DNA from 2 places in the Vibrio sp. Of14-4 genome. Region 2 is predicted to be linked to the other one. Evidence: predicted binding sites of a transcription regulator. Region 2 holds the regulator's gene; the other holds the start of a gene.
The links. Region 2 encodes PurR, which represses purine synthesis genes. Its sites were predicted from a motif close to TNANGNAAACGTTTNCNTNA; they were not measured.

Region 1 (15,258 bases), on a different contig from region 2:
TCCCACACCAATGGAGTACTCGTGTTCAGCGTATTACATACTTTTCTGAAATAATCTGGACTCATCACAGGAATAAGACATTCTTCCATTAATAGCTCAGCACCATCAAATTTGTAGGGGATTGGTCCATAATCTATCGCAATATCAAAGTCACGGCTGCTACGATTGACCAGCGCTCCTTCGGCAAATATTTGCACCTGTATATTGGGATGAGATCTTTGAAAGTCGTCCAGACGTGGTACTAGCCACTTATACGCAAGGGAAGGTGTCAGTTTAAGCCTTATGGGTTTGCGACTTACCGCTTTATTTGCTTGCTCAATCGCTTCTTCAATGGCAGTTAAATGTGGATTAATTGAGTCTAAAAGTTTACGTCCAAGGTCAGTCAAACGAATACCTCGGGCATGACGTTCAAACACCTTAAAGCCAAGTCGCTCCTCAACCAATTGCAACTGCTGACTCACAGCACCAGTCGTGATGTTTAACTTGCTTGCTGCACTCGATAAGCTTTGATGCTGAGCGAGAATACTCACAAGATGAACACCACTCAATAAAGATGACTTCATATTTAGGTTTTAGTTTTTTTAAAAGATAATGTTAATTCTTCTCGATTGTTAACCAAATGTAAATCGTTCAGAGTAAGATAAAGTTGATAAAAAGGAGAAGATCACGGTGAAAGTCATTGTTCTAGGTAGTGGTGTAATAGGCCTAACCAGCGCGTGGTATTTGCAGCAATCAGGATGTGATGTGACTGTGATAGATAGACAATCTCGCTCAGCGCAGGAAACCAGTTTTGCTAATGCAGGGCAAATCTCTTATGGCTATTCTTCTCCTTGGGCCGCACCAGGAATACCACTTAAGGCATTAAAATGGTTGATGGAAAAGCATGCGCCTTTAAAAATAAAACCCAGCCTTGACCCAGATTTATTCAATTGGTCAACCAAGATGCTATCCCAATGTAACTTAGATCGATATCGCATTAATAAATCGCGCATGCTCAAGATCTCACTACACAGCAAAGAGTGTTTAGAAGAGTTAAACAACAAGTATCAAATAAACTACCAAGGGAGAAGTAAAGGTACCTTGCAACTATTCCGCTCTCAAAAACAGCTCAAGGCAGTAGAAAAGGACACCTCGCTGCTGGACGAAAGTGCTACACGTTATCAATTATTAGACAGTGAAGAATGCCTGAAACAAGAACCAGGACTGACTCACATGCAGGGAAAACTGGCTGGGGGATTATATCTTCCTGACGATCAAACAGGTGACTGTCATTTATTCTGCCAACAGCTTCAGGCTCTGGCTCAAAAAGCGGGGGTGAGTTTTGTATTTGATACAGAAATACATAAGCTAAACCTGAAGAGGCAACAAATCGATAGTATCGAAACCTCCAAAGGCCTATTCACCGCAGACAAATTTGTCGTTGCGCTAGGCAGTTACTCAAAGCATTTTTTAAAACAAGTTGGTATAGATCTTCCCATCTACCCCGTAAAGGGCTACTCGCTCACCTTGCCCATAATAAATGAAGCTCATGCACCTAACTCAACCATTATGGATGAAAGCTACAAAGTGGCGGTCACTCGGTTTAATAACCGCATACGTGTCGCGGGGACGGCTGAACTTGCTGGCTTTGACTCTTCCCTCCCCAATAAGCGACTCTCAACATTAAACCATGTTGTCTCTAACTTGTTTCCTCATGGCACGGATCTCTCAAGAGCTGAGTATTGGTCAGGTTTTCGGCCTATGACACCAGACGGTACTCCCATCATAGGTCGAACTCCAGTAAAAAACCTCTATACAAACACAGGACATGGCACCTTGGGCTGGACAATGGCTTGCGGCTCTGCCGACATACTTACCCAGATCATTACTCAGCCATCGATAAAACAGCACGAACAGCTAAGCTTGCATCGATATACAAATGATATAAATGAATATGCTCACATTTAATCAACAGCTAAGTGTTAATAAAATGTTTTAAAAAGCATAACAACATTTATTACCAATGATTTAAAGCGACTTAGCCACGAAGCATTTGACTGGTTTTAAGATTACATTCTGTTTAAAAACGGCACAAAATCAATAATTAGTCAGTAATAGGCATCCATAAAAGCCACTCAGTTCTTGTAAAGTGCATCCTCCGTACGCCCAATACTCTAATAGCGTACGGTTTAACGTTTGCGTCATATTTTGTGCCTGAGCTCACGCAAACCAACTTTAGAACATAAAAAATTTAACAATAGAGTTACAAAAAGGTTAATATCCAGAGCGCAAACCACCAATCATAATAAAACAGGGAAAATACTTATGCAGTCATTAGTTGATTTTCTGAATGGAATTATCTGGAGCCCCGCATTGATTTATCTGTGCTTGGGAGCAGGGTTGTTCTACTCAATCATGACGCGATTTGTCCAAATTCGCCATTTTAGCGAGATGTGGCGACTACTTCTTTCAGGAAAAAGTTCATCTAAAGGAATTTCATCTTTCCAAGCGCTTGCAGTTTCATTATCGGGAAGAGTCGGTACAGGTAATATCGCAGGTGTTGCCGCAGCCATCGGCTTTGGCGGACCTGGTGCAGTTTTTTGGATGTGGGTTGTTGCGTTTTTTGGCGCTGCTACGGCTTATGCAGAGTCAACCCTAGCTCAAATCTATAAAGAGGAAGATAACGGCGAATTTCGTGGTGGTCCTGCCTACTATATAGAAAAAGCTATGGGTCAAAAATGGTACGCATGGATTTTCGCAATCGCTACTATATTTGCTTGTGGTTTTCTACTACCTGGTGTGCAATCAAACAGTATCGGCAATGCCGTTGAAGGCGCGTTTGGCTCAGGAGGCATGGTAGAAACAGCAATTGGCACCTTTAGTTTTGCGAAGATTTTCACTGGTACCGTCATCTCCGTCATTCTTGCATTCATCATTTTCGGCGGCGTGAAGCGAATTGCTAACTTTACCCAGATCGTTGTTCCTTTCATGGCACTCGCGTACATCATCACAGCGTTTGTGATCATCTTACTCAACATTGAACAAGTCCCTATTGTCTTTGCAATGATCGTTGGTGATGCCTTTACTCCAATGGCTGGTGTAGGTGCTGCCATCGGTTGGGGTGTAAAACGAGGAGTGTATTCTAATGAAGCAGGCCAAGGAACAGGGCCTCATGCAGCTGCTGCAGCAAGTGTTGACCACCCTGCACAGCAAGGCCTAGTACAATCGTTCTCTATTTATATCGACACTCTGCTTGTGTGCTCTGCAACTGCATTTATGATCATCATAACCGGTGCGTATAATGTACATGGCGCTGAAGGCTTCTTGGTACAAAACGTAGCAGCCGACATCGCAGCAAATGGTCCAATGTTCACACAAATGGCGATTGAAAGTGCGCTTCCAGGTATAGGAAAGCCGTTTATTGCTGTGGCTCTGTTCTTCTTCGCCTTCACAACTATTCTTGCTTATTACTACATCGCAGAAACAAATGTGGCCTATATCCGTCGCCACATCAAAGTTAATGGATTGATGTTCATTCTGAAAGTGGCGATGATAGCCGTTGTGTTCTACGGTACAGTAAAGACAGCCAACTTAGCATGGGCAATGGGTGATGTAGGTGTTGGCCTAATGGCATGGCTGAACATCGTCGGTATCTTGATTATTTTCTTTATGGCCAAACCCGCGTTGAAAGCGTTGCATGATTATGAAGAACAACAAAAGCAAGGTGTAACCGAATACACATTCAACCCAGTCAAGCTTGGCATTAAAGGTGCTGATTATTGGGAAGATAAATACCGTCGTAAGACAGGTAAGGAACCTACAGCAGAGGTCGAGTCTAAGCCAGTAGAGCAACCCTCGACCTAACAATATTATTTAAGATAAAAAGCAGTGGTTAAAAAAAGGGGTTAGCAATACGCTAACCCCTTTATATTTTCTACCTTAAAATTTAAGGGCATTGAATTTCATCCCAAAACCAATTTGAGCCAAGAGGGGTGTCCCAAACTCCAGGTCCATTTTTGGCAATAAAACATTTTCCCTGATGAGTCACCTTATCACCATTATTCACTTGGGTAACGCCTTCTTGCCAAGGTATGAATTCATCGGGATTAGGGTTTGTGGGACCATCTGATAACTTCTGCCAAGGCCCACCTAAGTCTGGCCTATCTCCTTTTGTCCACCATTTGGCTTTATAGGTAATTTGCTTGTAGGTGACCTCCTCGCCTGTCATATATTCCTTATTGGCATTCCATTCATTTCCTTTGTTTGGATCGGGGGCGTCGAGCTGGTCAACAATACGAACTTCTGGCCACTGAACATGAGACTGATAGAAGTTAGTCACACACTTTTCATAATCCCCATCGACAAGCGCTGAATACGCAGTTTGAAATCCCACTAAGTCACATTCAAATGAATAACCTTCAGGGCGATCAGGGTAGTATTTCCAATTACCATCCCAATTGGTGTAAAGCACATCCTCTGCTCCATCAAGATTAAGGCTGCCGTAGGGGGTTTGCTGCCAACATGTATCTTTTTCATCTGGGCTAAGAGGGATCTGATAGTGAGACGATAGGCCTCTCCAGTACTTTATTCGATTAACTGGCTGACCTTTGTCTTTATTCTGCGCACCACACTCTATCCCTCCATTAATAATATTGATTGTGGTGCCAAAACCATAACCTATACCCGCATCCAGCTCCCGCTGAGATGGCTGCCAAGTTCCATCAATGACATGCAACATGGCAGGTTTGGGCGCTTGGGGAGTGAGGAAAAACCAGATAGCAGAAGCCAAGTTAAGCCATGAATCTGCGACTAAACCGGGATTGTTAAGTAACACTGTCGCATCACCATCAAACATCACCTCAGAAAAAGCCCCATAGTTAAAGTGATAAGATAGTTGCTTGGCTCCTCGCCCAAAATACCCTTGCCCCACACCACACGGCCATTTTTTATTCTGCCAATTATTCTCGCCGCACCCTGTGGTGTAACCAGTATCACCTTCAGACCACCCCATCTCTCGCACATGAACCAAAGCTTGCTGCCATTCTTCTAATCCAAGTGGGTTATCCGAGGTATTGTCTTTGGCAATATGCCCTCCTGTTTCCTGAGCAAAATGAGCAAATGCCGTGATGATAGACCGCTTACAAATCGCATCTGAGTCCCGATCATCCGTATATTGACCGCAAAATGCAGGAAACTTCCCTATTGCTCGCAAAAAGCGAGTATAGCTGTATTCTGGTGCTGCCATATGAGTGAGAAAATCCCACTCATGGTTAGGAAAGACTCGCTCTGCACGCTTAACGTTACTCGGGTTACTATTTAATCCTGGACTGATAGCTTCAACAATCGAATTAGGTGCTGTCCTGAGCGCTTGAGACCAAACTTGGTACATAGGACTGGACGCTTTGGCTTGCTCTACTTTTTCAATATCAGAACGTTTAATAACGTATCCCGTCGGGTTAAGGGGATCAGGCTGAATATTCATTACAGCCCAACTTGCAGAGGTGGCGAAGGTACATAAGGTTGCAGCTAAATAACTTGCGTTTCTCATCACACTTTTCCTTGTCATTGAGGGCAAGAAAAGATTAGAGAAGGCCAAACAAATATTCATTGCACTAGCATTAAGCAAACCTTAAGTTGCGAGTGGCTTTGGAGTTATAAAGAGCAAAAACAGGCTGAGGCCATAAGAAATGCAATATGGCTTCAAAAACACTCTAGTGCTAATGAGATGAGTAAAATTAGCTCAAAGACAAGAAAGCCAGCATAAAGCTGGCTTTGAAAAACAAACTATTTGATGTTATTCCCACTCAATCGTCGCTGGTGGTTTGCCCGAGATATCGTAAACCACGCGAGAGATCCCATCAATTTCGTTGATAATGCGATTAGAGACTTTACCCAAGAAATCGTATGGCAAGTGGGCCCAATGCGCGGTCATAAAGTCGATAGTTTCTACCGCTCGTAGTGACACAACCCAGTCGTACTTACGGCCATCGCCCATTACACCGACAGAGCGAACAGGTAAAAATACGGTAAAGGCTTGAGAAACCTTATGATACAAATCTGCTGCGTGAAGCTCTTCAATGAAAATAGCATCGGCTCGACGAAGCAAATCGCAGTATTCTTTTTTCACTTCACCCAGTACTCGAACGCCAAGGCCAGGGCCTGGGAAAGGATGACGATAAAGCATGTCATATGGGAGGCCAAGTTCTAAACCTATCTTACGTACTTCATCTTTAAATAGCTCGCGAAGTGGCTCGACAAGCCCCATTTCCATATCGTCGGGTAAACCACCTACATTGTGGTGTGATTTAATTACATGCGCTTTACCTGTCTTAGACGCAGCAGATTCAATCACATCCGGATAGATAGTACCTTGCGCTAACCATTTCGCATTCTTAAGCTTCTTTGATTCCTCATCAAAGACATCAACAAACACATGACCTATAGTCTTGCGCTTATCTTCAGGATCTGCTTTACCCTCAAGTGCGGACAAAAAGCGCTCTTCTGCATCCACTTTTATGATGTTAAGGCCGAACTTATCGCCAAACATGTCCATGACTTGTTGGCCTTCATTCAATCGCAGTAAGCCATTATCAACAAATACACAGGTTAACTTATCGCCGATGGCACGGTGAACAAGCATAGCGACAACAGACGAATCAACGCCACCAGACAAACCAAGAATAACCTCGTCACTGCCTACTTGCTCTTTAATGCGGGCAACGGCATCTTCAATGATCGATTCTGAAGTCCAAAGACGCTCACAACCACAAACGCCAAGCACAAAGTTTTCCAGCATTTGTAGGCCATTTTTGGTGTGGGTTACTTCTGGGTGAAATTGAACACCAAAGTATTTTTTCTCTTCATTGGCCATTGCAGCGTAAGGACAGGTTTCAGTCTCACCTACCTTAACAAAGCCTTCTGGGATTTCGACCACTTTATCGCCATGGCTCATCCAAACATCTTGAGTTGCTTCAAGATCTTTAAAGATTGAGGACTCTTCAGAAACTTCTACAGCAGCATAACCAAATTCACGTTCATCAGATGTAGAAACCTTACCGCCCAACTGCTCGGCCATGGTTTGCATCCCATAACAAACGCCAAGCACAGGCACACCCGAATCAAACACATATTGAGGTGCTCGTGGTGAGTTGTCTTCAGTCACGCTCTCTGGGCCACCAGAAAGAATAATACCATCTGGGTTAAATTCACGAATATCGTCTTCATCAACATCCCAGCTCCACAGCTCACAATAAACGCCTATTTCACGAACGCGGCGAGCAACAAGTTGGGTGTACTGGGAACCGAAGTCCAAGATCAGAATTCGTTGGTCATGGATATTTTTAGTCATTTTGAACAGTCTTATAAGCTTTATATTAAAACTGAGGCGAGCATACTCGCCTCTTAATTGATTCGTTAAGCTAGGGCTAACATTTTAGGTTGTGTTACTTGTGTTTTGGCAACTTGAAGATTTGAAAAGCAATCGTGGTTGCTCTCACCACCACGACTTTCTGATCATTTTTCAAACGGCCAATCAGCGACTATTATCCTAAACGGTAGTTTGGTGCTTCTTTAGTAATTTGCACATCGTGCACGTGGGACTCTTTCATTCCCGCACCAGAGATACGCACGAACTCAGCTTTAGTGCGCATATCTTCAACCGTCGCACTGCCCGTTAAGCCCATGCTTGAACGTAGTCCACCCATTTGTTGGTGAACAATTTCTTTCAAACGACCTTTATAAGCAATTCTGCCTTCGATACCTTCAGGCACAAGCTTATCGGCTGCATTATCCGACTGGAAGTAACGATCCGAAGACCCTTGAGACATAGCACCCAAAGAGCCCATTCCGCGATATGCCTTGTAGGAACGACCGTTGTAGAGAATAACTTCACCAGGTGCTTCTTCTGTGCCCGCAAACATAGAACCGACCATGACACATGACGCGCCAGCCACAATCGCTTTACAGATATCACCAGAAAAACGAATACCACCATCGGCAATCACAGGAATTCCGTATTCATTTGCTACTTCTGCAGCATCAGCAATCGCTGTAACTTGAGGAACGCCTACACCAGTTACAATACGCGTTGTACAAATAGAACCTGGGCCAATGCCTACTTTAACAGCACTAACACCTGCTTCGATAAGCGCCAACGCGCCAGCGCCAGTAGCAACGTTACCACCAATAATATCGAGATCAGGATAAGCCGTTCGAGTTTCTCGAATACGATTAAGTACACCTTCCGAGTGGCCGTGAGACGAGTCAATTAATAAAACATCGACCCCAGCTTCAACCAATGCAGCAACGCGTTCTTCATTACCTGGACCCGCGCCCACAGCGGCACCAACACGCAAACGACCTTGGTCATCTTTACATGCGTTTGGTTTACGTTCTGCTTTGTGGAAATCTTTAGCAGTGATCATCCCAGTAAGTTGGAAATCACGGTTAACAACCAGTACTTTTTCAACGCGCGCTTCGTGCATTTTCTCTTGCACTTCTTCGCGAGTGGCACCTTCTCTTACTGAAGCAAGGCGCTCTTTTGGCGTCATAACCACTTCAACTTTCTTAGATAAATCAGTTACAAACCTAACGTCTCGACCAGTAATGATACCAACCAATTCATTAGTGTCTGTTACCACTGGGAATCCAGCAAAGCCGTGTTTTTCGGTCAGTGCGATAACATCAGCAATGGTTGCGTCAGGATTAACGGTTACCGGGTGAGACACCACGCCAGCTTCAAAGATCTTTACTTGATGAACCATCTGAGCTTGCTGCTCTATGGACATGTTTTTATGAATAAATCCAATACCGCCTTCTTGAGCAAGCGCAATAGCTAAACGCGCCTCAGTGACCGTATCCATGGAGGCCGAGATCATTGGGATATTCAGAGTAATATTTTTGGTCAGCCGAGTGCGAAGATCAGCTGTGTTTGGGAGAACGGTGGAGTGTGCTGGCACTAGCAATACATCGTCGAATGTCAGCGCTTCTTTGGCAATTCTTAGCATTTGCAATATCTCACAATAAAAGGAGTAAAAGGACAATCCAATCTCATCGTTTCGCGTAATGAGTGCAGTATAGTGATAAACCTTTACTACATTTGGATTAGATATTGCGGACGGATTATACGGCTAACGCAATCGATTTACTACATTTTTTTTATTTTTTTTCTTGCATTACCCCCCTTGATATGTATTATATTGCCGCTAATCTCCATACTCACGTCTATGAGACTTCCAGTGTCCTCTATGACTAACCAAAATATTTTCACCGTCTCACGCTTAAATGCTGAAGTTCGTCTTTTGCTCGAAAATGAAATGGGCATAGTCTGGCTAGTGGGCGAAATATCAAACTTCTCTGCCCCAGTTTCCGGCCATTGGTACCTCACTCTTAAAGACTCTCGCGCACAAGTTAAATGTGCAATGTTTCGAGGTAACAATCGGCGCGTGACTTTTAAGCCTCAAAATGGTCAGCAGGTACTTGTTAAAGCGCGCTTATCACTTTATGAGCCTCGCGGCGATTATCAATTAATCATTGAAAGTATGCAGCCTGAAGGCGACGGGCGTCTGCAACAAGAGTTTGAAAAACTGAAACTCAAGTTAGCCGCTGAAGGACTTTTTGCTCAAAGCAGTAAACTAACGCTACCAGAGCATCCTAAACGTGTCGGCATCATTACCTCAAAGACAGGGGCAGCACTGTATGACATTCTTGATGTACTGAAACGCCGTGATCCATCCTTAGAAGTGGTGATTTACCCAACTATGGTTCAAGGTGAAGAAGCATCGATTCAAATAGCTCAAGCTATCGGATGCGCTAACAGCCGCAATGAATGTGACGTATTAATCTTAGGTCGTGGAGGCGGGTCTCTTGAAGACTTGTGGTGCTTTAACAATGAAATCGTCGCCCGCACCATAGCAGCAAGTCAAATTCCAATCATAAGTGCGGTTGGTCACGAAGTAGATGTCACCATCAGTGATTTTGTTGCCGATTTACGCGCACCGACCCCTTCAGCTGCAGCCGAATTGGTTAGCCGTGATAATAGTCATAAATTACAAACACTCAATAACTTGATCAATAAGTTACAAGCAAGGTTTGGTCATTACTTAACTAGGAATAAGCAAGTGATCATTGGGCTGCAGCACAGATTAGAAAGGCAGCATCCAACCTATCAGCTTCAGCAGCAAAGCCAGCGACTTGATGAACTCTCGATGCGCTTAAATAGAGCAATGCAGAGTAATTTAGCAGCACAGAGCCAACATATTGAACGTCAGCAGTATAAACTGCAATTACATACGCCAAGTCACTATATTCATGATCAAAGATCAGCATTGGAAAGGCTCGAACACAAGCTTATCGCCTCAATGGATAAAAACCTTCTCAAAGCTCGTCATCAACTCTCACTCGCGGGCGAAAAGCTCGATACGGTTAGTCCTTTAGCAACACTAAAACGCGGTTACTCTATCAGCCAAACAGAATCTGGCCGAATTATTACAAGTTCAGAGGATGTAAGATCAGGCGATATCCTAGTGACTCGCCTCAATGATGGTGAGATTCGATCGACAGTCTCATAAACATTATGTCTTAACGAATACGAACCGCACTTTAGATTTGGATTTTAGCTCGTTACACTGGTTGCAAAAATAATTACTTGCACCGCAAGCCAAAAGCTTTTCAAGCTGAGATTGGCAGTCTGGGCAATATGCCTGTTTGTCAAACTCCAATTGACACTGCTCACAGTGATATTTCCCCTTCCATTTTAGCTCAACATCACAATCGGGACATTGAATCATAGATACACCTTTACTCTTGTCTAATCACCATTTTCCATCTTAACCTCAAAGATTAATCTACCGAATGATCCATATCACGCAAGGACAGGATCCTTATCCGATCGTAGGCTAAATCCATTTTGATCAGCGATCTGGCCATAAAAGAATATTTATATCACCACACACCGAAAGCATAAGTTACATATCCTGTTTTTGGATTTAAATTGGAACAAAAAACCAAAATTTAATTTTTAAATAGCCACTTTTAGAATATTAAAAAACGATCTAATGATTGCTAAGTGGAAGTTACGTGTGTGAGCATTTCAATATTTTGTTCGTCTACTTGGGTTAAAGACACTTGAATCTGCTTATATTCCTTCAAGTTTCGCACATGTGTTCCTCCACAAGGTATCTCGGCAATACTACTCTCAGCTAGATCGCATTGCCAATAACGAGAGTCTGTCAAAGTGTCACCACAGCATTTCATGCTAATATCAGCCTTAAGAGTTAACCATTGTGCTATTTGGTGGTTCACTGCTACTTCAATATCTTTAAGATTGTCGAGAAGCTCTGCACTATTTAACCCTCTTTTACGCAACGTCTTGCCCAACCGATACGTATCATGGCACTGATCTGGTGTAACAAAACTTGACTGCTGAGCGTAACTATTAAAATCACAGTAGCCATGAGTATCTTTACGTTCTGCCTCTTTACGCCAATACCCTTGCACAGCGAGAGCTTTATTAAGAGCAAGAGAAGCAATATGACCCGCACTGTGTCCGCGGCTGAGCGCTTGCTGATACGCTTTATCCACCTTTAACGACACTGACTGACCTATGGATAAATCTACCTTGTTCTTTTCCAAGCAATGAACCACGACAAAACTCCAGCCATCTTCGTCACGTCGTACAGGTATATCAGTGCCTACAAATAATTCTCCGCTATATGATTCAACCGCTCCAACAAGACAATCAACAACGGGGAATTCTTCTAACCACCCTCTGTCTGCTGGGTGATCAGGCCAAATATGGCTGACTGGATGAAAAGGTGTTGCTTGGGTTACGACGTAGGAATAGTTTTCATCACTTCTTATCATCTGAACCGCTGAGCTCAAACTCCAAGTATCATGGCAAAAGCGAATGACTGTGGGTGTTACTGACATAGGGTCTCCTAAATGAAAAAAGCGCCTCTTGTATTAGGCGCTTCTCACTATTTCTTTCGATTTTTCATCATGCCCACTAGGCGTTTGCGTTTACGCTCTTGGGATAATGTCATCTTATTCGATTTACCCTCGAAAGGGTTTTCACTGCTTTGGAATTGGATGCGAATTGGCGTCCCCATGATCTCGAGTGACTTGCGGTAATAATTCATCAGATAACGTTTGTAAGAATCAGGCAGTTCATTCACTTGGTTACCATGAATCACAACTATCGGTGGGTTGTATCCGCCTGCGTGGGCATACTTAAGTTTTACTCGACGGCCTCGAACTAAAGGCGGCTGATGATCTTCAGTTGCCATCTTCATGATACGCGTCAATACTGAAGTTCCGACACGTGTCGTTGCTGATTTGTAGGCTTCTTGAACTGACTCGAATAAATGCCCAACGCCCGTACCATGAAGTGCAGAAATAAAATGAATACGCGCAAAATCAACAAAACCTAAACGGCGATCAAGCTCTTTTTTCACATGCTCTTTTACATCCGATTCTAAGCCATCCCATTTATTTACCGCAATCACGATTGAACGCCCAGCATTTAATGCAAAGCCCAATAAACTTAGATCTTGGTCAGAGATGTTTTCACGCGCATCGATAATCAATAAAACTACGTTCGCATCTTCAACGGCTTTCAGGGTTTTAACCACGGAGAATTTTTCCACCGTTTCATTGATACGTTTGCGACGACGAACACCTGCTGTATCGATTAAAACGTATTCACGGTCATCTCGCTCCATCGGGATATAAATCGAGTCACGAGTCGTTCCCGGCATATCGTAAACAACCACACGTTCTTCACCCAAAATACGGTTAGTTAGAGTCGACTTACCTACATTGGGGCGGCCAATAATCGCTAACTTTATGGGCTGATCTTGAAGGCGTTTAAACTCTTCTTCTGCCTCTTCTTCGGTGTAATCTAGCTTCTCTTCATCTTCGTCGATAAAGTCAGTAAGATCCTCTATTTCCCCGTTTGCTTCCTCTGCCATTTTTTCTGCAAATGGATTTAGAGCACGGTCGATCAAAGCCCCAACCCCACGACCGTGAGCTGCTGCAATTTGATACATTTGTTCTACACCGAGTTGCCAAAAATCAGCCGAAGCAGCATCAGCATCGATACCATCGACCTTATTAACTACTAGCATTGATGGCTTTTCAATTTTTCGCAAATGGTTTGAAATAGCAATGTCAGCTGGGGTTAAACCGGCTCTACCATCAACCATAAACAGTACTACATCGGCTTCATCAATGGCCGCTAGTGACTGCTCGGCCATCTTAGTTTCCACGCCTTCTTCAGTGCCATCGATACCACCAGTATCAATCACAATAAATTCGTGTTCGCCAAGCTTGGCTTGCCCATATTTACGGTCACGAGTTAAACCAGGGAAATCCGCAACCAAGGCATCGCGAGTACGAGTTAGTCGGTTAAACAACGTCGATTTACCAACGTTTGGACGCCCTACCAGAGCAACTACAGGAACCATAACAACCTCTACAATATTCTTTTCTTTATGTAGTTATAGGTAACACCTCAGGCCAACACCTTCAATGAGACTGTTACCTATAACCACATTAATCTATAAATCTCTAAAACAAACAAACGGCTCCAAACTGTCGCCAGAAAGGAGCCGATTGTGAATTGTATCACATGATCACTTAGTCAGGGTCAGTTTCTTTACTTGACCATTTCTAGTCACAACAAGATACCCGTCATCAACCTTAATCGGTGCCACAGCAAAGCCACTACTATTGATTTTCTGCTGAGCAACAAATTCTCCAGATTCTCTATCTAACCAGTGCAAGTACCCTTCGGTATCACCCACAACTAAGTAGTTTTCTATGATAACAGGAGCCGTTAACAGACGGTTTTCCAATTGTTCATTGGTCCATAATTCAGTACCGCTTCTTGCATCCACAGCAACAAGATGATCTTTGGCCGTGACTAAGTAAATGCGCCTTGTGTCACTGGCTAAATCAGTTGATGAAGAGTACTTACGCTTCCAAACTGGTTTACCCGATCGTAAATCCAAAGCCGTCAATTGGCCGTTATAACCCACAATATATAAGGTGCTACCCAAAATAAGTGGTGATGCATCCACATCCACTAAGCGATCAATTTCTGTCGCACCTAAAGGCGTGCCTATAGGTTGCTGCCAAATCAACTGACCTCGCTCTACAATGGCAGCGGCTAAACGCCCACCAGCTGTACCCCAGAAAACACCACCGGACACAGTCACAGGCTTACTATTGCCACGCAAAGTCAAATTCGGTACTTCAGTACTTATCGTCCACTTTACATCACCAGTTGATTGTTCGAGGGCGATCAGCATACCTGTCGTGGTATGGACCATGACTAGGTTGTCATCCGTTGCAGGAGCTGCTAATACTTCCCCTTCTACATCGACTCGCCAGTTTACTGCTCCGGTTTCTTCATCAAGCGCGATAACTTGACCATTTTCACTACCAATGAAAATTTGGCTGTAACCTGCAGTAATTCCACCCGATAAGCGAGCTGGCACCTCTTGCTCGAGATCTTGCTGCCACAGAGTACGGCCATTTTCAGGATTGAGTGCTTTTACCAAGCCCTCTCGACTGGCAACAAACACCTTGTCATAAGCGTATTCAGGAGTAAGTTTAGAAAAGTAGTGTTCAACGCCATCACCAATACTGGCACTCCAAAGGCTTTTAGGAGTAAACTCGCTATTTACCTTGGGCACTGGTGCCATTATGACAGTATCTTCTTCACTAGCACAACCAGCGAGGATGCCGACAATTGCTGCAGATGCGATTGCCCGCTTAAGCATTTTTTTCATGCATTGATCCTTATTTCGCCAGATCGTCCAGTTTCATTTGTAATGTCTGGCTAACATCTTCAGCCTGCTGAGCTTCTACATAGGCCGTATACGCGCCCTCTGAATCACCTTTACGAAGCAGGATATCTCCTTTTAGTTCAGCCACTCTTCCAGACCAACTATCATCGGTAATGGAGGAAAGCTCAGCCAAAGCAGCATCAAAATCACTTTGCTCCAACTTTAAACGAGCAAGGCGGAATGTAATCACAGAAGATAAAGCTTGGTCTTCTGTCGCTGATTTAGCCCACTCTAGTTGAGCCAGAGCCTCATCGAATTCTCCCGCCTCTACTTGGACTTTAGCCAGTTGAAGCGCTGCTAGAACTGCGTATTGGCTTTCGTTATTGGCATCAATGAAAGCTTGTAAGGCAGCTTCACCTTCAGTATTGTTCTCTGCTAACTGCTGAACAGCTTTGGTATAACTCTCAGAAGCAGTCTCTTGTGCAGTTGT
Region 2 (15,258 bases):
GGTAAACCATCCGGATACACGGCTTTGTTCGTCGACGGTAAGTGGGAAATCACAGATAAGCGTAAAAAGTCAGCGAAGTAACGCTAAACAAAATTCACACGCGAAAGCAGCCACATTATGTGGCTGCTTTTTTATTGTTACAAAGTGAGCATCTAAGACTTTAAGGCTAGAGGTTGATCATACTCTGCGCGCCAATGCTCGGAGTATGACATGTTTTGAATTGTAAATTTATGGAAATGGGGTAAGTTATAGTAAACCAAGTGCATACTTCGTGACGCTTGAACATGATGTAATCGACATATATGGGCATAGGTGCTGACTTATTTCGTATGTTTGTGCGGTGACAAGTTTGTCAATTGAAAGATAGCGATAAACTTTGGAATGGGTACTTGTCCAAAGTATACGAGCATGGAGAGTATAGAATGGCTGGTGTGTTAGGAATGATCCTCGCAGGTGGAGAAGGCTCCCGTCTTCGCCCATTGACTGAACCTCGTAGCAAGCCCGCAGTACCATTTGGTGGAAGCTACCGCCTTATTGATTTTGCCCTGAATAATTTTGTTAATGCGGATTTAATGCGTATTTATGTATTAACGCAGTTCAAATCTCAATCGCTGTTTCATCATCTAAAAAAAGGTTGGAATATTAGTGGTATAACCGATCGATTTATTGATCCTATTCCTGCTCAAATGAGAACAGGGAAACGCTGGTATGAAGGAACTGCGGATGCAATATACCAAAACTTACGCTTTATGGAGTTAGCAGAACCTGAGCAAGTGTGTATTTTTGGTTCTGATCACATCTATAAAATGGATATTAAACAGGTTCTCGATTTTCATAAACAAAAACACGCTTCACTGACAGTCTCCGCACTTCGTGTCCCACTCTCTGAAGCTTCAAGCTTCGGGGTGATTGAAATAGACGAAGACAATCGGATGATTGGTTTCGAAGAAAAGCCCACTTATCCTAAGTCTATACCTGGCGACCCAGAGCATGCGCTGGTTTCAATGGGTAACTATATATTTGAAGCTCAGCCTCTGTTCGCTGAGTTGATAGAAGATGCTGATAACCCAAACTCTTCTCATGATTTTGGCAAGGATATTATTCCTAAAATGTTCCCTCGTGGAGATGTTTTTGTCTATGACTTTAGCCAGAATCGAATTCCTGGCGAGAAAGAAGCGGTTTATTGGCGAGATGTTGGGACGATTGATTCCTACTGGCAGGCTCATATGGATCTGCTGAAGAAAGATGCACCTTTTTCTCTCTATAACCGCAGTTGGCCACTGCATACTTTTTATCCCGCTTTACCACCTGCTACTTTCAGTGACTCTGACAATAGGCGAGTGCAAATCATCGATAGTTTAGTGTGCAACGGAAGCTATGTAAGGTGCTCACGGATAGAGAAATCTGTATTAGGGTTTCGGAGTAATATAGCTTCTGCTTGTGATATTAGCGAAAGTATTTTGATGGGTGATGTTAAGGTCGGTGAAGGCTGTGTGCTTCGCCGTGTCATCATAGATAAAAATGTGGATATTGCTCCTGATACCCGAATAGGTGTAGACCAAGAACAAGACAAGAAACGATTTCATGTCTCCGACGATGGTATTGTTGTTATCCCGAAAGGAGCGCGAGTTGGGTACTAAGAATTTATCGATTCTGTATGTTGCATCAGAAGTAGAAGGTTTAATCAAAAGTGGTGGTTTAGCGGATGTGGCAAAGGCTTTACCTGAGGCTCTAGTCGCTCTAGATCTGGACGTTCGAATTACTTTACCAGCCTACCAGCAAATATCTCAGCTTGACCAAGCACAAGTCATATTAGACTCTCAACTCGAGCATTGGCCACGCACTGAATACAGGGTTTTGAAATTAAATGTATCAAACCTAGATGTCTATGCTATTGATTGCCCGAAGTATTTTAATCGTCCCGAAATGTATGCGGTAAGCAATCAAGCATACAGTGATAATGGCGAGCGTTTTGCATTTTTTAGTGCAGCTTGCCTTGATATGTTACCTAAGCTGGGCTTTCGGCCAGATATCGTTCATGCCAATGACTGGCACACGGGTTTTGTACCCTACCTTCTAAAATACCGTTATAGGGAAACTAGGTTTTACTCTGAGATGAAGAGTGTCATCACGGTACACAACGCTGTATTTAAGGGTGTTTTTAGTTATGACGATCTTCTTTGCTTACCGGAGATGCAGACAAGGTATGCTCCTGATGCGGCGGTGAGTTCGACCCATGTCACAATGCTCAAGGCTGGGGTCATGACAGCTGACAAAATCACTGCAGTGAGCCCAACTTATGCAGAAGAGCTTAAGACTGAACTGGGTAGTCATGGAATGTCGAAGGAATTTAAATCGCGTGAGGAGGATTTAGTCGGCATTTTAAATGGTTGTGATTACTCTGTTTGGAGCCCCGTCACGGATCCTTACTTACCGGTCAGCTATCAAGCTAATCATGAGAGTATGACGAAAGGCAAACAAGCATGTAAACGTGCTTTACAAACCAAATTGGGCTTAGAGTGTACAGATATTGCAGTGTACGGAATGGTTTGCCGTTTAACCAACCAGAAGGGTATTCAGTATTTATTACCCATACTCGAGCGGTTCCTAAAGTATAAAGTACAGTTTGTTGTGGTTGGCACTGGTGATCCAGAATTAGCGCGTAAGCTTATTGAGATTGAAATCAAGCATAGTGATCGATTTAAGTTCGTCGAGGCTTATAGCGAGGAACTTGCACACCTTATAGAAGCTGGCTCGGATGTATTTGTGATGCCATCAGAGTTTGAGCCTTGTGGATTAAATCAAATTTATAGCATGTCGTATGGTACTTTGCCTATTGTTCGAGGAGTAGGTGGGCTTAAAGATACAGTTCTTGATTATGCGTCAGATCCTAAGATTGCAACTGGTTTTATTTTTCATCAGCCTACATCGCGTGACTTGTTGCTAACACTGCAAGAATCCCTATTGCTCTATGAGCAGCAGCGTGACGAATTTAGCCGTGTTCAGCTTAATGCAATGAAGCAAAATTTCAGCTGGAGTATTGCCGCTGATCATTATTTGAGCTTATATAAAAGTATAGTGTATGAGTCGTGTGGCTTAGCCATGTGCACAGCCTGATATCTGACACATTAATTGATTTTTTAGGAGTTATGGATGGTTTTATTTGTGATATATTGCACGGAATTGAATTTATAATCGGATTTAATCTGAGCTATGACTCAAGAGCTACTTTTTCATAAGACCTACCTACATCCCACAAGTGATGAATGGGTTGTGTTCGTTCATGGAGCTGGAGGAAGCTCCTCTATCTGGTTCAAGCAAATCAAGGCTTATCGTCAACACTTTAATTTGCTATTGGTCGATCTCCGTGGACATGGTCAGTCTCGTCCGCTTATCAAAGATCTCATCTCAAATCGTTATACGTTTAAATCAGTGACTGCAGATATACTTAAAGTTTTAGATCATCTAAAAATAGGATCGGCGCATTTTGTCGGTATGTCACTCGGGACCATCATAGTAAGAAATTTAGCTGAAATGTCAGCAGATAGAGTTAAGTCTATGGTTTTAGGCGGTGCTGTTACCAGACTGAACACTCGTTCTCAGATACTGGCAAAATTGGGCAACTTATTTAAACACATAGTCCCATACATATGGTTGTATAGTCTATTCGCTTATATTGTCATGCCTCAAAAGGCGCAGAAAGAATCTCGTCATTTGTTTATTCGAGAGGCAAAAAAGCTTTGCCAGAAGGAGTTTAAACGTTGGTTTATTTTAACAACGGACGTGAATCCTCTTATGCGTTACTTTAAAGATAAAGAGTTACCTATTCCGACTCTCTACTTGATGGGAGAATTGGATTACATGTTTCTGCCGCCAGTCAAAGAGATGGTTGCTGTCCATGACAGAAGTACTTTATTTGAGATCCCAAATTGTGGCCATGTATGCAATATTGAGCGGCCTGAAGTTTTTAACCAATATTCTATAGAGTTTATTCAAAAACTTTCACATCAATGATAGGCCTAGTCATTGTTATGATTGAATGATTTAAAGGTAAGATCACCGTTTTATAGGATTGCTCATGATCTTCTGATGTAATCAATCTGCCAGTATCTAGTGCTGCCCTCGTAAAGCTCACCACCTAGTTCATTTTCTTTGATATGGTACCCATTTCTTCTTAATAATCAGCTTTTTATATTTATTTTCTTGCATTTATACTAATTTTTGTTTTATCAATAGGTGTGAATGTTATTCATTTGGCCTTATAAAACTGAAATTAAATCCTTTTATATCAGGTATTTATACTTGAAATGTAATTAAATTAATATATGTGTATATGATTTTTACTGAATGACCTATACATTCTAACTTATTGTTTATTAGAGGTTATTAGTTACCCTGATGTACTAAAGTAGCGGTTGTACTTATTCATCATGCTTTTCTTGCTACTTGCTCTGGCTTTGAGTGAGTGTTTTTAATCTTCATTTATAGTTGGGTGGACTTACCTTATGCATCAATCTAAGTGTTTTATTGATTCAAAGTACCTATTAACACTGATAAAAGTGGCGAAATATCGTAGTGTAACAGCTGCTGCTGAGTCACTATTTATGACTCAGCCTGCGGTATCTCAGCAAATAAAAAAAATTGAAAGTACAGTAGGTGTTGAAGTCTTTGACAGACGGGGTGGTTTTGAGCTGACTCAACATGGAAAAATTCTTTTAGAGCATGCCAAAAAGATGCTAAGCATGAATGAAAGCTTATTTGAGCAGTTAAAGAGCGTTAACTTAGGTCGCCGACTTGATATTGCGGTGGAAGATGTATTTTGCCCCAGAGTCATCGAATGTATTTTGAAAGAGTTTAAAGCCTTGGATTATCGAGAGCTTTCCTTTACCAGCTTCAGTCTTGAACATTGTCCTCCAGTGGAAGAATATGACCTTATATTTACGACAGAAAGATTACCTAAAGGTCGAGGGACATCGCATCACTTGGACACGGTTAGTCATAGTATTGTGCGTTCTAAAACTTGTTCTAGTTCTCCAACAAGGGTCGTTTTTTCAAGCACTTTGACTAAGTCATATGTCAGAAATGTCCTCATGGATCATAAAATCCCACTGGATAATATTACTTATTGGCATGCTACGAGTTCTTCAACCCTTATAAATAGCGAGCTTGAATTACCCGGCACTGTGGTCGTATGTCCTGACTGGTCTGTGACGAGTGAAGGGTATGTAAAAACACCCCTATCTCAACTAATCAATATGTACGTATGGAGCAGTGATAATGGAGTAACTAAAATTGCCTCATCTGATGTTCCAACACGCGCACTTCATCTATGTAAATAAGCTAAGTAATTGGCACTGAAGGTCAAAATGTCGATTTTTAGTGTTAGTTACTTTTGTTCAATGTGGTTGTTGATTTTTTGTTATGATATAACATATCATATTTAGCGATGGTATTGATGGTGGTTACCTTAGATTTTTTGATGTTAGGTACCCCCATCTAATTGGGAAGTTCGCTTATAAATAGGGAGACCTCATGCTTCAGGTTATGAAAACACCAACGGAATTAACAATGCCTATAGCTGAATCGCCAAGTGTATTGAGTGAAATATACCGAGATGAGCATAACATTGCTGTATGGGAACGAGACCTTCCTAATAAACTGATTCATGGTATCAAGCATATGTTGATTCATGAGTCTAATTTGGCGTTAGTTCAAACAGTTACGCCTAGTAATGTAGATGACTGGATAATGCATAAGTTATCAAACTATGAATGTGCAGAGCTACTTGCTAAAGACATTGCGTTAATCGTTGATATGTTCTGTTGTTTGTTTGATTTGGGTGAAGCAGGGCTAAGACTCACCAGTATAAATAAACCTATGTGTCCAAAATTTCACGTTGATCATGTCCCTTGCCGTTTAGTTTCAACTTATACCGGTACTGCCACAGAATGGCATGGAAACGATGGTTTGGACCGCAGCAAATTGGGTGCTGGTAGCTTGGGGAAACCTGATCACTTATCTGGTTTATATAGTGAACAGTCGGCAATAAACAGATTGTCTACTGGAGATGTGGCTTTGTTGAAGGGAAGTGGCTGGGAGGGGAATGAAAGTCGCGGGTTGGTACATCGTTCACCTCAGAACCTTAATCAAGAACCTAGACTCCTACTGACACTAGATATGGTTTAATCAGATAGTGACTATCTTTTAGCAAATTATCTTACAAATGTCTTACTATAGACTATCAACAGACTTCAACTTTTTTGATGTGAGCTTACATAAATCTGGAAAGGTCTAATGTCAAAAAAGAAATACAATGATTAAATTCTTTCATGTTTAAAAATTATTTTTTTTCAAACTGAATTAAATTAATAAAGGTTCATGAACACAGTTTTATTTTTATTGTGTCTATATAATCCTCTGATAGGATTTATTTATGGATATGATAATGGAAGTCAACTCAAGTTTTTCACCCTCTGCTAGTAGTATAGTGAATCGCTCAGAAAAAAGTTCTCATCAGCCGTCTTTTAATATCAAAAAAGTATTTAACTGCTGTTTGCCTGCGCAAGAATTAAACTCAAATGAAGAACACTTAAGCAACTTAGAATATGGTGTGCTTGATAAGCCTAAGGTCGCTCATACCATCCAAGTTTTTACTCATAATAATGCAAACCAAACAATGAGTAGCGATATGTGTGAATCGATTCTTACTAGTACATCAGATATTGTTTTTATATCTACAGAAGAAATGAAGAATCTATCAGGAGTAATGAGAGAGACTATTAATGGCTCTAAGTATGTGATTGTCTATAATAGTGCCCAAAAAATGCTGACAGTCACCAAACCTAAAGAGCTGTTTTCCTTGTTCACCAATCCTGCATCAACCGCTCAGATTACACTGGTTAAAAAAGGGATAGCAGCACCTATTATTATTGATAAGTTAACTTATAGGGACGTGCTTAATAATCCAAATAAAGGTGGAACTATCACTATACAAAGCATTGGTAGCATGAAAGTTGCCATGGTAAATATTCATCTTGACTCAAAAGATCAAGATGAAAGAAAAAAAGAAATAAATGATTTGTTATGCAAAATTAATAACAAACATACTGATATAGATCATATTATTATTGCTGGTGATTTTAATACTCGAAATAGAAAAGTTGATGGGCGAATAGTTAGAGCATTACAAGATAAAGAAAGTTTTAGATCTGAGCTGGGAGTTCCTCCTCAATATGAAATCACCTTGCCAATGATATCCCCACAGGAGAATACATATAAGTGGGAAGCAAGCTTAAATGCTGAGGCCAAGCAAGGCTCCAAAAGACAGAAAAACGGAGAAATGCAAACCGGGTACCTTGATGGCGTTGTTATTCTTACGCAAAAAGATGAGACACTAAAGAGAAGTATAATCGTACCTGAGGGTAACTCGATTGTTGGACCCTCATATGGCAGTGATCATCGTTCAGTTAGTGCGAAGTTCGCAATAGAGAAGATACGTTCGTCCTAAAAGATTGAAGCGAAAACGAATGAAGCGCCTTCAGTGCGCTTTATTCATAGAGGTCAGATTCGTCTCTATTGATCTCGCTACATTTCCAACACAACCCAAATTGCTGTTCATTGAGCTCTCCACATTGGGTGCACTGCCATTTTAAATCTGATGGTGTTTTTTGTTGATACTGTTCGATGATTGACAGCGCTTGCTTATGTTGACTGATATTCAAAAGCCAAACACAGGGGGAGGTACTATCATCGAAAGGAAGTTCTCCTTGTAGCCCTACGATTCCATCTCCTCTGACTTGGCAATGTATTTGCTGTGATTTTAGAAGTTCACAGACTATATGAACTTCTATTACATTAGCGGTTGAGAAAATTTTCAAAACTAACTCTCATTTTGAGTTTGTGTCGCTCCTTTGAATTTTCCCATCACCCATTTAGTGACTACTGGGAATAGCCCAAGTAGAGCAAATGATAGTAATACCGGAGCAGATACGATACCCGATAGGCTTTCTATTTGTGCCAATTGTGTGCCTGCATTGAGATAAACCGCGGTACCCGGCAGCATTCCCAATTGGCTTACCAGGTAAAAACGAGCAGTAGATATTGGTGTTAGCCCCATTAGAAGGTTTATTAGGAAGAAAGGAAATACAGGTATTAGGCGAAGCGAAAATAAATAGAATGCCCCATCTCTAGCCACTCCGTCATTGATTGCTTTTAATTTGTCGCCAAATTTGGTTTGCACCCAATCTCGAAGTAAAAAACGACTGCTGAGAAAGGCGAGAGTCGCACCTATGGTGCTTGCAAATGAGACAAGTAAAAGACTGGCCCAAAAGCCGAATAAAGCCGCACCTAGAAGCGTCACAACGGCAGCGCCTGGAATGGAGAAAGCAGTAATGGCGACATAGGCAAGAAAATAACTTATAGCGGCTAGTGCAAAGTTGTTATTTATAAACTCAGATAGCGAGGCTTGTTGAGCTTTAGCATTTTCTAAAGTGAGATATTGACCAAAGTTAATGCCAAGAAACACAATCAGTCCGACGAGCAGAACTCCTAACACGAGTTTTTTATTCATAGAGGCTTCCTAAATATGAGTAAAGGGATATGAAAATAAGAACAGTTGAAAAGAAGTAAAATTTCAAACAGAAAATAAAAAAGCCAACCTAGCTGGCTGACTTAGTTTCAAAGCATGTTGTGATTAGCTATTAAGAAGACTTTCTAACTCCGCTCTGCGAGTAGTAGGAATAACTGACCAATGTTTGCCTTTTATAGCGCCTTCTAAAGCCCAGAGCAACTCAATTGACACCTCTGCAGGGTGCGTTGCTTGAATCGCCTTAAACGCCTTTACTGACCCTATTTGTTCTAAATTTTCGACGCTATCGATTCCGGCTTTCTTTAACATACGTTCTGTTGCCAGTCGAAGGTTAGGTAAGTCTTTAAGTCGAGTCGGCCTAGCTTTAGCTTGTGTCGTCTTTTCTTTCTTGGCCACTTCTAGAGAGCGATAGGCTAAAGAAAGCGCTCGCTCCTCACAAGTTGCAATGTCATCAGTTAACGCAAAGTATTTTGTAACAACGGGGAACCCACGTTTTTTATATACGTATGGTGTTAAGCCCTCAGTTTTAAATTGATTGGCTAGTTTGTCATCGGCGCGGATGTGTAGCTTATCGTTAACGACTAATGCGAACATTATGTCGTCTGCGAAGATGCCGAATCCGCCGAACATTGAGCGCGATTTTATCTGACCAAGCTGATCAAAAAGTCGCATCGATTCTTTAAGTATTGGTTTATCCATGCTGTTTTATCTCGGTGTATATTTTATTATACGCCACCAAAGCCAGGTCCGAGAGATTAGCAAAATAATGCAGGTAAAATGTTGATAAAGAAGTCATACATTTTTTAGAACAGACACATGTGGCTACCGAAACATCAAATCACTAGTCCATGTATTGTTTTAAACGGTATGATAGTTTGCATTTTTGCCCATCGGCAACTCCGCTACCTTTCAGTTCCCTGAGTCAGGCCGGAAGCTTTGCGTCCCACTCTTTCGAGTTGGTTTGCCCTGTTCGTGGCATTAGTCGAACAATTTAAGAATAAATAAGATTTGAGGTAAGTATCACAACGTGATTGAATAAGTGTGATATCGATCCAAATATTTTGTGTCAAAATGATAGAGTCGGCTAATAGTTTAACTTATCAGCCGGTTCGTATTCATTCACTTAGATTGTAAACCGTATCACGAATCACAATCTCTGGATGCATTTCGAAAACACGCTTTTCATGCTCTTTATCTTTGATACGTTCCAAAAGAATTTCAAACGCATTTTTGCCTACGCGACGTTTAGGTTGGTGCACAGTAGTAAGTGGTGGAGAGAAGTATTCAGCGAGCTCTATATTGTCATAGCCGATAACTGAAATCTGTTCAGGTATTTTAATTCCTTTTTGCTGCAGTCTGCTCATTAGACCAAGAGCCATAGTATCATTGAAACAAAAGACAGCCGTTGGTTTGTTATCCATTGCGACAATTTTATCTGCGGCGAGCACGGCAGTATCGCATTCGAAGTTGCCTTCGAGAATCCAGTCCTCGTTAATTTTTAAGTTAGCTTCACTCATTGCTCGGCGAAACCCTTGTATACGTTCTTGGCACGCTGCTTTCTCAAAGTGCCCACTAAGACATGCGATATCTTTATGACCGTGTTCAATTAGGAATTTTGTTGCTAGATAGCCGCCTTCTTCGGAGTTATCGATTATTTTATCGGCTTGAGAGCTTTCTGGACCCCAGTCCATGATGACTTTAGGGATATCCTTTTGGCGGTCAAGCATTTCACTGAGTTCTTCGGTTAGGTCGGAACACATTACTAGAATACCATCAACACGTTTTTCGGCGAGCATACGTATATAATCACGTTGCTTCTCATATATTCCACCAGTGTTACACAGTATGAGAGTATAGCCTTGGCGGTAACAATAGCTCTCTACACCATCGATGACTTCAGAAAAGAAAAGATTAGTAGATTGAGTGACAAGCATGCCAATAGTACGGGTACTGTTACACTTTAGGCTTCTCGCTACAGCGCTTGGAGCATAGTTTAATTCAGTCACTGCCTCCATCACTTTTTCTTGAGTTGCTTCTGCAACAAAGCGAGTTTTATTTATTACATGAGAAACAGTTGTTGTCGACACGCCGGCTAAGCGTGCTACGTCTTTGATAGTGGCCATAAGGTTCTGTCCTGTCGATGACTGCCGTGAACTTGCATCAAAAATTTGTGTAAGTGGGCAGTAAGTATCAGAAACACAAAAACCGCCCTATTTAGCGGTTTATCTCTAGTTCTGTCAGTTTTTATCGTTTTCGTTCTCGATTTTATATCGCAAAGGCTTTAAGGGCAAACAAAAACCTAAATTCTAGTAGGCTTTCCATCACATATTTGTGTCTAATTACTCACCTTTTAGAAATGAGTAATCCTGTTTGATAAACGCAAGAGTGACTTCTGTCACTGATGCATAAAAGCCGAAATTATCCAGTTTCTGACACTTATCTACAAACGAGGGGATCCAAGAGAGAAGACGGGCTTCAATAAATTGTGCTTGTTCCTGCATCGAAGTTTCCATCTCCTTCGGTTGCATTAGCTTGTTGGAGCAAATGATTAGGTGGCCGAGAAAGTCTAATTCTACAGCAATGTGATCAGCCGGCTCATTAAGGCTTTTATTCACCTCTATTTGATACTGGTACATTAAGTTTTCCATTTCTGTGGCAGGTATATCATTGAGCAGTCCTGAATCGCCAATATAGATAGATGCGTAGGGTAGGGCAGAATCTTTATCGGATTTAAGAAACAGATTACAAAAGTCAGCCGCTAGTTCGAGTTGGGCATTGTTCCTGCTGAGCACACGATTAAGCGCATCTATTAGTTTGTTTATATATGGCCTTAAATGCTCATTCTGCCCAAGCGCTGTTAGGAAGGCGCGAACTTGGGGGGAATGGTACTCTTCAAGTACCTCAGCAGAAAGTTCTCTGGCGAATAAACTTGATAACCACCAATAGATTTCGGCGCGCTTCTCATTTAAGGATTTGATGTCGTCCATTAGATAATACTCTCCACAGTTATGTAAGCTATCTGGGATAAAACTTGTGTTATCCATAAAATATCAGTTCGGTGTCGTTTAGGTTGTTTCAAATCAAAAAAAGAGTGCGTATGCACTTATAACCGACACAAATACTAGAATTATGACAGCTTATGAATAGAATACGAGTCAATAGGTTAGGTGTATGCAGTGGTGTAAATGGGTTATCACGTATTAATTGTCGAAGATGACGCAGTGACTCGTAGTAAATTAGTTGGCTATTTTCAGCATGAAGGTTATCGAGTATTTGAAGCTGAAAATGGTGAAGAGATGCGCGAATTAATAAAAAGCAGCAGTATTGACTTAGTGCTACTGGATATTAATCTGCCAGGTGAAGATGGACTTTTGCTGACTCGTGAACTTAGAAGCCAGTCAGATATAGGGATCATCTTAGTGACTGGGCGTACTGAAAACATAGATAAGATCGTTGGCCTGGAAATGGGAGCTGATGACTATGTGACCAAACCCTTTGAATTGAGAGAGTTAGTGGTTCGAGTCAAAAATTTACTCTGGCGCATAGGCTCTGCTCGCCAAGCTAAACCGGCTGCAAGTGCTAATAAGTTAGTTCGTTTTGCGCACTGGACATTCGATATACCAAGGCGCTCTTTAACAAAAGAAGGTAAGCCTGTGAAACTGACTAAGGCAGAGTATGAGTTGTTGGTGGCGCTATCTTCTTATCCCAATCAGGTACTAAGTCGTGAGAAAATTCTTAATATGATCAGCCACAGGGTTGCAGCACCTAATGACCGCACGATAGATGTTCTCATTAGACGGATGAGAGCCAAAATGGAATGTGATCCCAAAAACCCTCAGCTATTTGTTACAGTGCATGGCGAAGGCTATATGTTCGCGGGAGACTAAAATAAAGAGTATACCGAGATATGCTCGGTATACAAAGAATGTTAGGCGTCGCCATCAGATACAGGGTTATCAGAGGCTATTCCTGCCTTGTGGTCATTGTTTGAAGCCCAGTCGCGCAGAGTTTGCCATATCAATCCGAGCGTTTCATGCCAGTAAATTTCAGTTTGTTCGAGGTAAACTGCTTTGGGCGAATATTTGGCCCAGGCTTGTTCTACATTGCGTTGAGCGAGATAGTTAGTTGGTGCTGGATAGGGCTTTAATCCTGCAGAGTAAAACTCATTTAGCGCTCTTCTCATATGACTCGCTGATGTCACAATAACGAGCTTTTTCCGTTTTACAAATGCTGCGGCTTGCCGAGCCTCTTCCCACGTATCTCTCGCTGTTTCCAACAAAATAATATCGGATTTGGCAACGCCTAAGGCTAGCGCTACTTTTGCCATCATCCTAGCGTTGCTGACATCAGATCCCCCAGCATACCCAGATAAAATCAATTTTGAACCGGGATACATTCTCATCACTCTTATCCCTTCGGAAAGTCGCATTAGGCCGGTTCGGCTGAGTTCGGAAGTCGGGGGAATCTTATCGTCTACCACATGCCCACTACCAAGAACCATAACGTAATCTATGGTGTCATCTACTGGAAAGAATGCGGTATATTGACGTTCTAGGGGGAGAAGAAGCCTTGATGCAATAGGCTGAAAAGAGATCAGAAAAATACCGACAAAGGAAAAGAGAACGACAAAACACCCAGTTTTTTGCTTTCGAGTAAACATAATGAGTGTCAGGCCGACAATCCCGATCATCAGCATGAGTGGTAAAGGCATTAACAGTGATGACACCACTTTTTTAAGCTCAAACATACTTAAATAGTCCGAAAAAACACCAATTGGTTTCAATTTAAGAGAATCTTTCTTTATATCTGCTTTCTATGTGACAAAATAGCAGAATGACACGACATAATAACTTAACCTACCGTGACTGAAGATCGCAATTTCGACGACATCGCGCACAAGTTTGCAAAAAATATCTACGGGTCCGATAAAGGTGAAATACGCCAAGTGATTGTTTGGGAAGAACTTGAACAATTACTTTCCGCCATTAATGGTAGCAGGAAAAGTCTCTCTGTGCTCGATGCTGGTGGAGGATTAGCGCAAATTTCTCAAAAGCTAGCTAAACTCGGACATCGAATTACTTTGTGTGATATATCTTCGGAAATGTTGCAATTAGCTCGTCAAGAGATTGAAAAAAACGGATTGCTTAAGCAGTATCGTTTGGTTCATTCACCCGTGCAGAGCATAGGAAAGCATCTCCAAGAATCTGTTGATGTATTGATGTTCCATGCTGTGATGGAATGGTTGGTCGATCCAAAATCAGCGCTGCAATACTTGCTGAATAGAGTAAAACCTGGTGGAGCTGCATCCATCATGTTCTATAACCATCACGGGTTGGTTTATAAGAATGTTGTGTGCGGCAATATCCCACATATATTGGACGGTATGCCGCATCGAAAGAGGTTTAAATTGCAGCCACAGAGAGGACTCAAACCAGAGGAAGTGTATCAATGGATAGAGACGTCTGGTTTTGAGATTTGTGGTAAAGCGGGTATCCGATGTTTTAGTGATTATATTGGAAACAGGGAATACATGGGTGATTTCCAACCACAAGACGTAGTGGCGCTTGAAAGAAAGTTATGTCGTCAGGAACCTTATCTATCAATGGGTCGCTACATACACGTATGGGCAAAAAAGAACAGGAATGATAATGGGTGAGATACTTGCCAATACTGCTGCTGAACAGCCAATTGATGAACTTGTCGGGTGGGTAAAGCAGCACGACTTTTCATTAAACTTGACGACCGAGCGTTTGGCTTTCCTGATTGCAATCGCTGTGTTGAGTAATGAAAAATTTGACGAAGAGTTGGGTGAAGGCGAATTGCATGATGCTTTTGCCATTGTCACTCGTTTGTTTGAATCCACAGGTGAAGCGACCGCATTTAGAGCCAACAATGCGATTAATGACATGGTAAAGCAGAGGTTAATAAGTCGTTTTACTAGTGAAATTAACGATGGTGCCAGTATTTATCGACTCTCACCATTGGCGGTTGGAGTGACTGACTACTATCTTCGTCATCGAGAGTTTTCTAAGTTGCGTCTTTCAATCCAGCTATCCATGGTTGCTGATGAAATGTCAAAAGCGATTGAAGCAGCACAGAAAGGTGGAACGCCCGCTCATTGGAAGAAGAATGTCTTTGGTGTCTTAAAATACTCTGTCGGTGAAATTTTTGATCAAATTGATCTCAACCAACGAGTGATGGATGAGCAGCAGCAGGCAGTCAAAATTCAAATTGCTGAGCTGCTTAACAAAGATTGGCGCGAAGCCATCAATAATTGCGAAGCTTTACTTTCTGAAACATCAAATACTCTGCGTGAGCTCCAAGACACCCTGCAAGCGGCCAGTGATGAATTGCAAACTCAGATCTTAGACATTCAAGAGATTGTTTATGGGCAAGAATCGTTGCAGTTTATCGAAGAGGCGTTATTTGGATTACAAATGAAACTGGACCGGATAACCAGTTGGGGGCAACAGGCGATTGATTTATGGATCGGCTACGACAGACACGTGCACAAGTTTATCAGGACTGCGATTGATATGGATAAAAATCGTGCTTTCAGCACGCGTTTGCGTCAGTCAGTCAAAGACTATGATGAATCTCCTTGGTTTCTTACTTACGCCGATGCAGAAAGGTTGGTTGATCTTAGGGACGAAGCCCTAGTGTTGAGAGAT

Region 1: the regulator PurR is predicted to act here: its motif matches at 9,109-9,128, upstream of guaB (IMP dehydrogenase).

What each region holds. Positions count from the first base shown of each region.
Region 1 covers NZ_JAKRGI010000009.1:76,525-91,782, reverse strand. The annotation lists gene MHN79_RS10710 (LysR substrate-binding domain-containing protein) at 1-563, opposite strand, end outside; gene MHN79_RS10705 (D-amino acid dehydrogenase) at 670-1,947, shown strand; gene MHN79_RS10700 (alanine/glycine:cation symporter family protein) at 2,305-3,843, shown strand; gene MHN79_RS10695 (chitinase) at 3,926-5,527, opposite strand; gene guaA (glutamine-hydrolyzing GMP synthase) at 5,774-7,327, opposite strand; gene guaB (IMP dehydrogenase) at 7,521-8,984, opposite strand; gene xseA (exodeoxyribonuclease VII large subunit) at 9,216-10,547, shown strand; gene MHN79_RS10675 (zinc ribbon domain-containing protein) at 10,551-10,766, opposite strand; gene MHN79_RS10670 (alanyl-tRNA editing protein) at 11,041-11,907, opposite strand; gene der (ribosome biogenesis GTPase Der) at 11,955-13,442, opposite strand; gene bamB (outer membrane protein assembly factor BamB) at 13,611-14,771, opposite strand; gene MHN79_RS10655 (YfgM family protein) at 14,782-15,258, opposite strand, start outside.
Region 2 covers NZ_JAKRGI010000001.1:106,018-121,275, forward strand. The annotation lists gene topA (type I DNA topoisomerase) at 1-81, shown strand, start outside; gene glgC (glucose-1-phosphate adenylyltransferase) at 423-1,640, shown strand; gene glgA (glycogen synthase GlgA) at 1,630-3,117, shown strand; gene MHN79_RS00490 (alpha/beta hydrolase) at 3,214-4,014, shown strand; gene MHN79_RS00495 (LysR family transcriptional regulator) at 4,506-5,339, shown strand; gene MHN79_RS00500 (DUF1826 domain-containing protein) at 5,533-6,186, shown strand; gene MHN79_RS00505 (hypothetical protein) at 6,434-7,507, shown strand; gene MHN79_RS00510 (DUF2007 domain-containing protein) at 7,548-7,877, opposite strand; gene MHN79_RS00515 (TVP38/TMEM64 family protein) at 7,880-8,569, opposite strand; gene MHN79_RS00520 (TfoX/Sxy family DNA transformation protein) at 8,693-9,286, opposite strand; cyclic di-GMP riboswitch class I at 9,477-9,563, opposite strand; gene purR (HTH-type transcriptional repressor PurR) at 9,703-10,710, opposite strand; gene torD (molecular chaperone TorD) at 10,927-11,574, opposite strand; gene torR (two-component system response regulator TorR) at 11,773-12,474, shown strand; gene elyC (envelope biogenesis factor ElyC) at 12,516-13,334, opposite strand; gene cmoM (tRNA uridine 5-oxyacetic acid(34) methyltransferase CmoM) at 13,449-14,243, shown strand; gene mukF (chromosome partition protein MukF) at 14,236-15,258, shown strand, end outside.